One region of the Pseudoalteromonas sp. ABE4_541 genome, then DNA from elsewhere that is predicted to be linked to it. Evidence: predicted binding sites of a transcription regulator. Region 1 holds the regulator's gene; the other holds the start of a gene.
The links. Region 1 encodes ArgR, which controls arginine synthesis, uptake and breakdown. Its sites were predicted from a motif close to ANTGAATANNTATTCANT; they were not measured.
Positions count from the first base shown of each region.

Region 1 (4,701 bases):
TCAGGTGCGTTATCAACTCATTAGTGACATTCGCAGTATCATTAAAGATCAACAAGTGTCGGCTATTTTTGTCAGTCACTCTAAAGATGAAGCCTTTGCTTTTGCCGATAAGCTAGCCATTATGCACGAAGGTAAAATTGCGCAAGTTGATAACGCGCAATCACTATTTCAACGGCCAAAAAGTAAAGCGGTTGCTGAATTTTTGGGACAGGGGATTTACCTTGATGCGAAACGTTATAATGGTGCCAGCGTCGCAACGCACTATGGTGATGTGCACTCACTGATTGAGTTGCCAAATGAAACTGAATCTGGACAGATCTACGTCCGCCCTCAACATATAGAGTTGGTGAACGATGTCAAAGGGGATGTAGAAGTGCTACAGCAAAGGTTTGTTGGCACCGATTACGTCTATCATATAAAGGTGGCTGAGCAGCAGCTAGAAGTACCGGCACCCGCTGAACAAATATTAGATACAAATAAACCTGTCTCTTTAAAAATCAAAGCGCATGCGGTAAATTTCTTTTCTTAACAGCAGATGAATACAAGGATAAAGCATGGCGCAAGCACAATCAGGGGTCTGTGCTGAAGCAAATTTACACGGGCTACATTTGTTTTTTAATGTACTGGAAGGCCAAGATGAGGCTGTACGTGCTGCGCTCGCTAATTGTGAACGTCTACAAAACGAATTAAGTGACCGATTTTCTGAGTCAATGGTATCAAGCTTTGTGGCTATTGGTGCTCAGTATTGGCCACATATTTACCCTGAGTTTATACCTAGTGAACTTAAAAGCTTCCCCAATATCACCAGTGCTGAGCATGTCGTGCATAGCCAGCCTTTTGACCTTTTGTATGTCATTCGCTCCGATAGAGAAGATGTAAACCATTTATTTGCACAAAGTGTGCTACATATGTTGGCGCCATGTGTGGAATTGGTTGCTCATGTGAGGGGGTTTCGCTTTTTGGATGGGCGTGATTTTAATGGCTTTGTATATGGAGGTCATGGTCCGCATGGCCGATTCAAGCGCCAAGTTGCGTTAGTGAATCAGCCACAAAGTGCTGATGACCAAGGCAGCTATATTCATGTTAAGCGCGTCAAGTTTGATATCGACGCTTGGCAACGCTTGTCACTGGAAGATCAAGAACAATTGATGGGTCGTACTCGTTTAGACAATATTTTAATTGAGCCAAAGGAGCGCAATAGCCATGCTACACTTACCGAACTTAAAGATGAACAAGGCCAGCCTTTGCTGTTAGATCAAAGCATGCCATTTGGCGATGTATTTGAACAGGGTAGCTTATGGCTTAGTTGCTCTGGTTCCGGCTCTGCATTTGAGCGAGTACTGGCATCAAAACTGGGTAATGCCCAGTGCTACGACCCTTTGCTAGATTACAGTCAAGCTGATATGGGCGCGGCGTTTTTTGCACCGTCAGTACAGTTTTTAAATGATATGGCAAAGATGTGTGAACAAAAGTGATGCGAAACAGTAAAGTCTGTTTCGCCATGAGAGTTACACGTTATCAAATAGTGTTTTGACACGCTCTAAAGTTGCGTCAATTTCCGAGACCTTCGCGGGGGCAATAAAAATAGTATCGTCGCCAGCGATGGTGCCTAATACACCATCCGCAGTGCCTAAAGAGTCAAGCAAACGTGCGATTAATTGCGCAGCCCCAGGGCTGGTACGAATAATGATCATCATTTCGTTATGCATAATGTCGATAACCAGCTGGCGCAGAGGGCTTTTGGCGGTTGGTACGCCCATCTCCGCAGGTAAACAATATACCATTTCTTGTTTGGCGTTACGTGTACGTACCGCGCCAAATTTGCTTAGCATACGAGAAACTTTACTCTGACTAACATTATCGAAACCTTGTTCTTTTAATGCGTCAACAATTTCCCCTTGTGAGCCAAAGTTTTCTTCTTTTAAAAGGGCCTTAAAGGCTTTGATCAAAGCTTCTTGTTTTTCTTGCGGCTGCATAACGTTTCATTCATTTATTTAGCGAATAAATGGATTTTACACAAAACTTGGGGGTTACCCAAATTTTTGCAATATTACGAGGGGTTAACTGTAGGCTTTTATATGCTCAAAGTGAGCGTAAAGGTGAAAGTGACAAAAGCTTTACAACTATAGTCGAAAAAATCATGAAAATAACTCGGATTAATTTGTTTTTGGCGGCGCTTTTCATTATCTTTACTGCTCATTCAATTCCACCTTCAAATTATGGAGAATTCACATGAAAGTTGCTGTATTAGGTGCCGCTGGCGGTATCGGTCAGGCTCTATCGCTTTTACTTAAAAATGGCTTGCCTGCAGGCTCTGAGCTAGCACTATACGATGTTGCACCAGTTGTTCCAGGTGTAGCTGTTGACCTTTCTCACATTCCAACTGCAGTGAAAGTTGCAGGTTTTGGCGCTGATGATTTAGATGCTGCGTTAATTGATGCTGATATCGTGCTTATCCCAGCTGGTATGCCTCGTAAGCCTGGTATGGACCGTGCTGACCTATTTAACGTGAATGCGGGCATTATCAAAACATTGGCTGAAGGTATTGTTAAAAACTGCCCTAAAGCGCTTGTAGGTGTTATCACTAACCCAGTAAACGGCACTGTGCCAATTGTTGCTGAAGTATTCAAAAAAGCGGGTACGTATGAAGCTTCACGTGTATTCGGTGTAACAACACTTGACGTTATTCGTTCAGAAGCATTTGTTGCTGAGCTCAAAGGTGTTGATGTATCTGAAGTTAAAGTACCAGTTATTGGTGGTCACTCAGGTACTACAATCCTACCTCTACTTTCTCAAGTGCCTGGTGTTACTTTCACAGACGAAGAAGTAGCAGCATTGACTCCACGTATTCAAAATGCGGGTACTGAAGTAGTAAATGCTAAAGCAGGCGGTGGTTCAGCGACGCTTTCAATGGGTGCAGCAGCAGCACGTTTCTGCTTCTCACTAGTGAAAGGTCTACAGGGCGAAAGCAACGTTGTTGATTATGCATATGTTGCGGTTGAAAATGGTGATGCGCCTTACTTTGCTCACCCTGTACGTCTTGGTAAGAACGGTGTTGAAGAAATCCTATCTTACGGCGAGCTAAGCGCATTTGAGCAAAAAGCAAAAGAAGACATGCTAGAAACGCTGAACAAAGATATCCAAGAAGGTATCGACTTTATGGCTAAGTAAGCCTAAAAGATTTAAGAAGCCCGCCTATGCGGGCTTTTTTGTGTCTGTAATTTGTTGGCTTGACTGATAGGCACAAAAAAGGCCTCTAATTGAGGCCTTTAATCAAAACTAGTTATAGTTTACTTATTTAACGCCAATTGCAGCTCACGATTACGCTCAAGTCTTACTAATAGCTCTTTTGCAATGGGTTTGAACTTAGCAAGCTCTGACTTTGGTAGTGGTTCAGATTTTGGTAAGTCGACCGTTTTCGGATTACGGTGCACACCATTAACCAAGAACTCATAGTGTAAGTGTGCGCCAGTCACGCGACCAGTTGCCCCCACAGTACCAATTTTTTGACCTTGCTTTACTTTTTGACCTGCTTTAACCATGCGCTTATTCAGGTGTAAGTACTTAGTCACATACTTGCTGCCGTGTTGGATAAACACATAGTTACCGTTTAAGCGGTTATAGCTTGATTTAATGACTTTACCATTACCAGATGAGACAACCGGCGTGCCCGTACGTGCTGAGTAGTCAATACCTCTATGTGCTGTAACACGGCCTGTTACTGGGTGTTTACGGCGCGGGTTAAAATTAGAACTAATGTACTTAAAATTAACCGGTGCACGTAAAAACGCCTTTTTCATACTGCGGCCTTCAGGGGTGTAGAAGTTGCCATCGCTGTGGCGTATTGCGCTGTAACGTTCACCCTGATTGATAAATTCTGCGGCAATAATCTTACCTGTGCCAATTTCTTCGCCGTCAACAAAATGAGATTCATATATAATGGCAAAGCTATCGCCTTTGCGAATATCATTGGCAAAGTCTACATCCCAACCGAAGATGTCTGCAAAGTTCATGATTTGGCGCTCAGACAAGCCTGCACTGATCCCCGCAGTCCAGAAACTTGAGCGGATCTCACCGCCTGCAGACTTAGCAACAGTTTCAATTTCTTTGCTTTGTATGGCGCTGTCATATTGACCATCTTGACTACGCGTGACAAACAAAGTATCTGTCTTTGAAAGTACATACTTGAGCTGTGCAAGTTCGCCGTTTTCGTCTTTTGCAAAACTTAAAACTTCACCAGGGTGAATATTAGTGAGTTTGCGTGTTTCAGCGTTGGTATTTACCAATTGATGCAGTGTTTGCGCGCTAAAGCCTGCTCTTTTGAAAATAATTGCGAGGCTATCACCAGATTTCACTTCATGATCAATATAGCTATATTCAGTTTGCTTTGGAGCTTGCGGGGCATCCACAGCATTTAATTCGGTAATATGCTCAGGTGTTTCGCTGATTTTAACTGGAAGTTCATAGCGTTTTCCAACCTCAAGGGCTTTTTTGTCATGATCTTTAGAGGCTGTCGCTTTTTCTGATGGCCATAACGCAACAATCAGCATCAAGGAAAGGAGACTAATAATAAGCAGTTTGTGTTTTTTGGGGAGCTTATGCACCACGTGAACCATAACGCGCCTTTTCTGCTGTCAAGAAAATATGTTAATAATATTGCAGGATATACGCAATAAAGCTGCAATACCAGTATTTTGTGCA
Region 1 is NZ_JBSVEM010000002.1:199,156-203,856, reverse strand. It holds gene ACW689_RS03565 (ABC transporter ATP-binding protein) at 1-529, shown strand, start outside; gene ACW689_RS03560 (Dyp-type peroxidase) at 555-1,475, shown strand; gene argR (transcriptional regulator ArgR) at 1,509-1,976, opposite strand; gene ACW689_RS03550 (hypothetical protein) at 2,075-2,200, opposite strand; gene mdh (malate dehydrogenase) at 2,233-3,171, shown strand; gene ACW689_RS03540 (peptidoglycan DD-metalloendopeptidase family protein) at 3,291-4,616, opposite strand.

Region 2 (4,701 bases), on a different contig from region 1:
GTTGCGCTTATTTGGGTGCCAATTTGGAGTTTTCTCACCAGGCATTAAGCCTTGTTGTACATGCCGAGCAATCAGCTATCAATAATGCTTGGCTCAATGGTGCCAAACAAATTTCAATGATCGCTATTAGCGACGCGCCTTGTGGCTATTGTCGTCAGTTTATGTATGAGCTCGATAGAGCGGGCGAGATGAATATTCTCTTACCTGATCTTGACACTAATTTAAGTACGCTATTGCCCAGCGCATTTGGACCGCAAGATTTAGATAATTCAGAGCGATTATTAGCAAGTAAAACGATCCAAGTAATCAAGACCTCAAAGCCAATAAGCGATGCGCTTTATTCTCATGTTAGATGCGCTTATGCACCTTATTCTGAAAACTTCTCAGCGGTGGAGGTTGTCACACGTGAGCAGGGAACATTCTACGGTCGATATGCGGAAAATGCGGCATACAGTCCTAGTTTATCCCCAATGCAAAGTGCCCTGAGCCAGTTAGCTTTGGCTGGATTGACTATTGCTGATGTGAAAATTGAAGCGCTAACACTGGTTGAGACGCAGGGGAGGGAGAATCAAAAGCATGTCGCTGAGGCTGTTTTAGCGAGTTACGGTGATGCGGTTGCTTTGAATCACGTTACAGCGACAATAGAGAAAGTGAAGTAAAGTATTGTAGGTCGCCATAACAGCTATGGCGACCAGTGTGCTTAGAGCAGCAATTCAGCGGCTTTAATAACCACGGCAACCGAATCATGTTCAACTTTTGCATGATCAACAGTTGGGATCTCTTGTCGTGTTCTGTTCACTAATACGCCGGCCACACAGGCAGCCTTGAGGCCAAGAGCTGCACACATTGTGAATAACGTGGCAGATTCCATTTCATAGTTCATGACATTTAACTTTTGCCACTCTTCACAGCTTCCTTGAAATGCTTTGTTCACGTAGCCAGAGTAGGTATCGTAACGCTCTTGCCCTGGATAAAATGTATCACTGGAGGCAGTAATACCTATATGGTGAGTAATGCCCAGCTCAACACACGCATTGACCATGGCTTGTGTACAATGAAAGTCAGAAACTGCTGGGTAGCTTAGTGGCGCAAAATGCTGACTTGCACCATCCAAACGTACAGAGGCCGTGCTTACTAACACATCACCTTCGTTAATATGAGGTTGGATCGCGCCTGTTGTGCCAACACGTAAGAAGGTTTTAACACCCAATTGCGCAAGTTCTTCTACAGCAATTGAAGTAGATGGGCCACCAATGCCCGTGGAGCAGATCACGACTGGTTGGTTTTTTATCGTTGCTAGGTATACGTGAAATTCGCGTGTTTGTGCCAAGCAGATTGGATCGTTCAGTCGGTGTGCAATACGCTTAGCGCGTTCAGGATCGCCGGGTACAATAGCCAGAGTCGCACCGTTAAGTGCTTGTTTATCTAGCCCTAAATGAAATACCTTCTCCATAGTAAACCTTATTTTGTTCTAAAGCGTAATTTTGGTATAAGTGGCTTTAAAGTACAGGACAGATGTCCGTAAAAGCGCCCGCAATTGTTCATATACTTGCATCTTTATACTTGTTCTTCTAAACCTTAAGTGTAGCAACATTTAGAGGACACATTATGCCAGCATCACCACCTATTGATAAACACACTGAATTTGCACGCTGCTTTGAAAGTAATAAAATCAGCACCTTTGCAGCATTTCATTGGCTAGCACTCGCTTTTAAAGACATGACAAGGGCGCCAATCCTGAGCCTGATCTATGGCATCATTTTTACAATTATTCCTGCAACAATTATGTGGCTTGTGTATCAATCGGGAACTCACCTTGTGATTCTACCAGCGGTGGTTGCTTTTGCGCTTATTGGACCGGCCTTTGCCGCAGGCTTGTATGATGTTGCTTGGGAACTTGAAAAAGGGCATACGCCAACGTTACGTCACAGTCTCAAGTCCATGTTTAGGAACCCTGCGGGTGAGTGGGGCTTTGCTATTTTACTGATGGTGATCATGATTGTTTGGATGCGCTTAGCTGCATTAATACATGCGTTGTATCCAAATGTACCAAATCCAACCTTTGAGCAGTTGTCAGCGTTTTTAACGCTAGGATCCATAGTGGGGGGGGTTTTGATGATATCAGTATTTGCGATATCTGCATTCACGCCACAAATCATGATGGAACGCCGTGTTGATATTATGACGGCGGTTATAAGCTCTATGCATGCTGTTAAAACAAACGCGGGTGCCATGGTGGTATGGTGTTTATTAATAGTACTGCTTGTTTTACTTGGGTTTTTAACAGGTACCGCGGGCTTTATCATTATTATGCCACTACTGAGTTATGCAAGCTGGCATGGCTATATTGCAATTATCAAAACTAAGAAACCTCGAGGGTATGAGTAGATCTAACTATTCATAACTATTGAATATTAAACCACAGCAGTGATTTTGTCTTTGACTGCTGTGGTTGACTTTGTTTGTCACAGTGTTATACCTCCTGCATAAATCACTTATTCGTAGTGTAGCTCACATATAAGTTTTAACTTTTTTTCTCAACATCATGAATTAAAAGAAAATTTATTTTTCTGTGGAGAATTATTTTTGGCCTTAAGCATCGTGACGGACACAAAACCGTATGATTGGCCAAATATATGCTTTGAGCGGTGCACGCATGAATATGCATGAATTACTTTCTTTGGAGGTTTACTATGACAATCACAAAACAACAATTTCAAGATAAGCTGGCGCAGTGTTTGTGTCCTCCCGGAGATGGAGTGTTCACAGTTAATACCGCAAAAGAAAGAAAAGATGCGCTACGAACTAAACTATATGGTCAGACTGAGGGCGTAGATGAATTATGGAAAGCATCGCTCTCTAAAATTGATGAGTCTGAGCACAAAGCTGCAATTTTAGGGATAAGCTCAGATTGTGGCGGTGGTATCCTGCGTGGCGCAAACTGGGGACCATTATTTTTACGCTCCACGCTAATCGAGCAGCAGCCTCAAACTAGCGCGTTTGATTTGGGAGATGTTCGAGTTATACCGCATTTATTGCATGACAAGTACTTAAATGATGCAACCATTAGCAATTGCCAAAAGGCATTGTATCAGGACGAAAACTCGCAGTACCACGTATCGCCCTTGTCAATCACAGAAGATGTGTGTGACGGTTTTTATCAGCATTACCCTAATAAAGGCATATTTGGTATCGGTGGTGACCACTCAATTAGTTACCCACTGACTAAATCTTACTTAAAGGCTAAGCGAGCAGAGGGCAAACGTACTGCTATTATCCATTTTGACGCACACACTGATTTATTGGTTGAGCGCTTGGGTATCGACCTGTGTTTTGGCTCATGGTGTACACATATTTTAGAGTTCTTGCCTGCACCGCATCACCTTATTCAGTTTGGTATTCGTTCTAGCGGTAAAGATAAAACACATTGGGAGTCTACTTTTGGTGTGAAGCAGCACTGGGCGCACGAAATTAGGGAAAAAGGCGCAGATGCCATTGTTAAACAAGTGATTGAGCAGCTAAAAGCAGATAAAGTTGATGAGCTATACGTGAGCTTTGATATCGATGCGCTAGATGAAGAGTTTGCATCAGCGACTGGTACACCAGAAGGCAATGGTATGACGCCTGAAGAGGCACTCACTATTTTGCGAGCTTTACGTGATGAGTTCCCAATTACAGGTGCTGATATGATGGAAATAGCACCATTCACGGACAGCTCCCTTGCTGGACAAAGTAGCTCGGAAACAACGCTAAAAGAAGGCGCTAAAATCTCTGCGTTTTTAATTGATGCAATAAACAACGCATAATAGATTTGTTGTTGGGGTAGGCAAGGTGTTTAGCTTGCCTATTCTGGCAAGTATGTACTGCTTTTCTGTTCTAATAACTGTGATTGAGCTATATTTTTGTTGTTCACAAGGATACAGGCAGTTTTTGAATGCGCGTATGGTTAATGATATTTGGGTTGTTTACTTGCTCTTTGCAGGGGACTGGGCTCAATGTCTTAACTGAAGAGTTTCCAGACTTTCAGTATATAGACTCTCAAGGTAATTTAGTCGGCTCTGCGGTAGATAAGGTTCGCGCAGTATTACAAACAACCGATATAGATTATTCAATGACGGTAGAGCGTTGGGCCGTCGCATATAACGCCGCTCAAAGAAACCCTAATAGCTGTATTTTTTCCATTGCCCGCTCTGAGTCAAGAGAACCCTTGTTCGACTGGTTGTTTCCAATTGGCGGGTTTAGTGTTTCTTTCTATGGTCTTGAGTCACGAGACTATAATATTAAATCTTTAGAAGATATCAAGCGCTACAAAACGGCTGTCATTAGGCATAACTTTAGCCATCTTTATTTAAAAGAAAGAGGTTTTGTTGAAGGGCAGCATTTGCTGATTATATCAAGCTTCGACAAAGTGTTTGAGGTACTAGCAACCAGAAAAGGGTTGCTTGATCTTGTGGTTTTAAGTGATGTGCAATTTGAATTTAAAAGTAGCAAAGAGCCAATAGCTAAAAAGCTCAAGCGTATTTACAAGCTACCTGACTTCGGTTCTGAACTCTATTTTGCGTGTAATAAAGCACTTCCGAAACCGATAAAAAGCAAGATAATTGATGCATACAAGGCATATCAAGCATCTCAAAACAACCGTTAGCGATTACTTTTTGATTGTCGGCCATGTAAAACCATGAAACGTATCAAGATAGAGTT
Region 2 is NZ_JBSVEM010000014.1:101,299-105,999, forward strand. It holds gene cdd (cytidine deaminase) at 1-659, shown strand, start outside; gene udp (uridine phosphorylase) at 701-1,453, opposite strand; gene ACW689_RS14325 (DUF2189 domain-containing protein) at 1,609-2,388, shown strand; gene ACW689_RS14330 (arginase family protein) at 2,694-3,806, shown strand; gene ACW689_RS14335 (type 2 periplasmic-binding domain-containing protein) at 3,935-4,645, shown strand; gene ACW689_RS14340 (VF530 family protein) at 4,649-4,701, opposite strand, start outside.
Region 2: ACW689_RS14330 (arginase family protein) is a predicted target of ArgR. The motif match lies at 2,407-2,424, and genes of this name have one in related genera.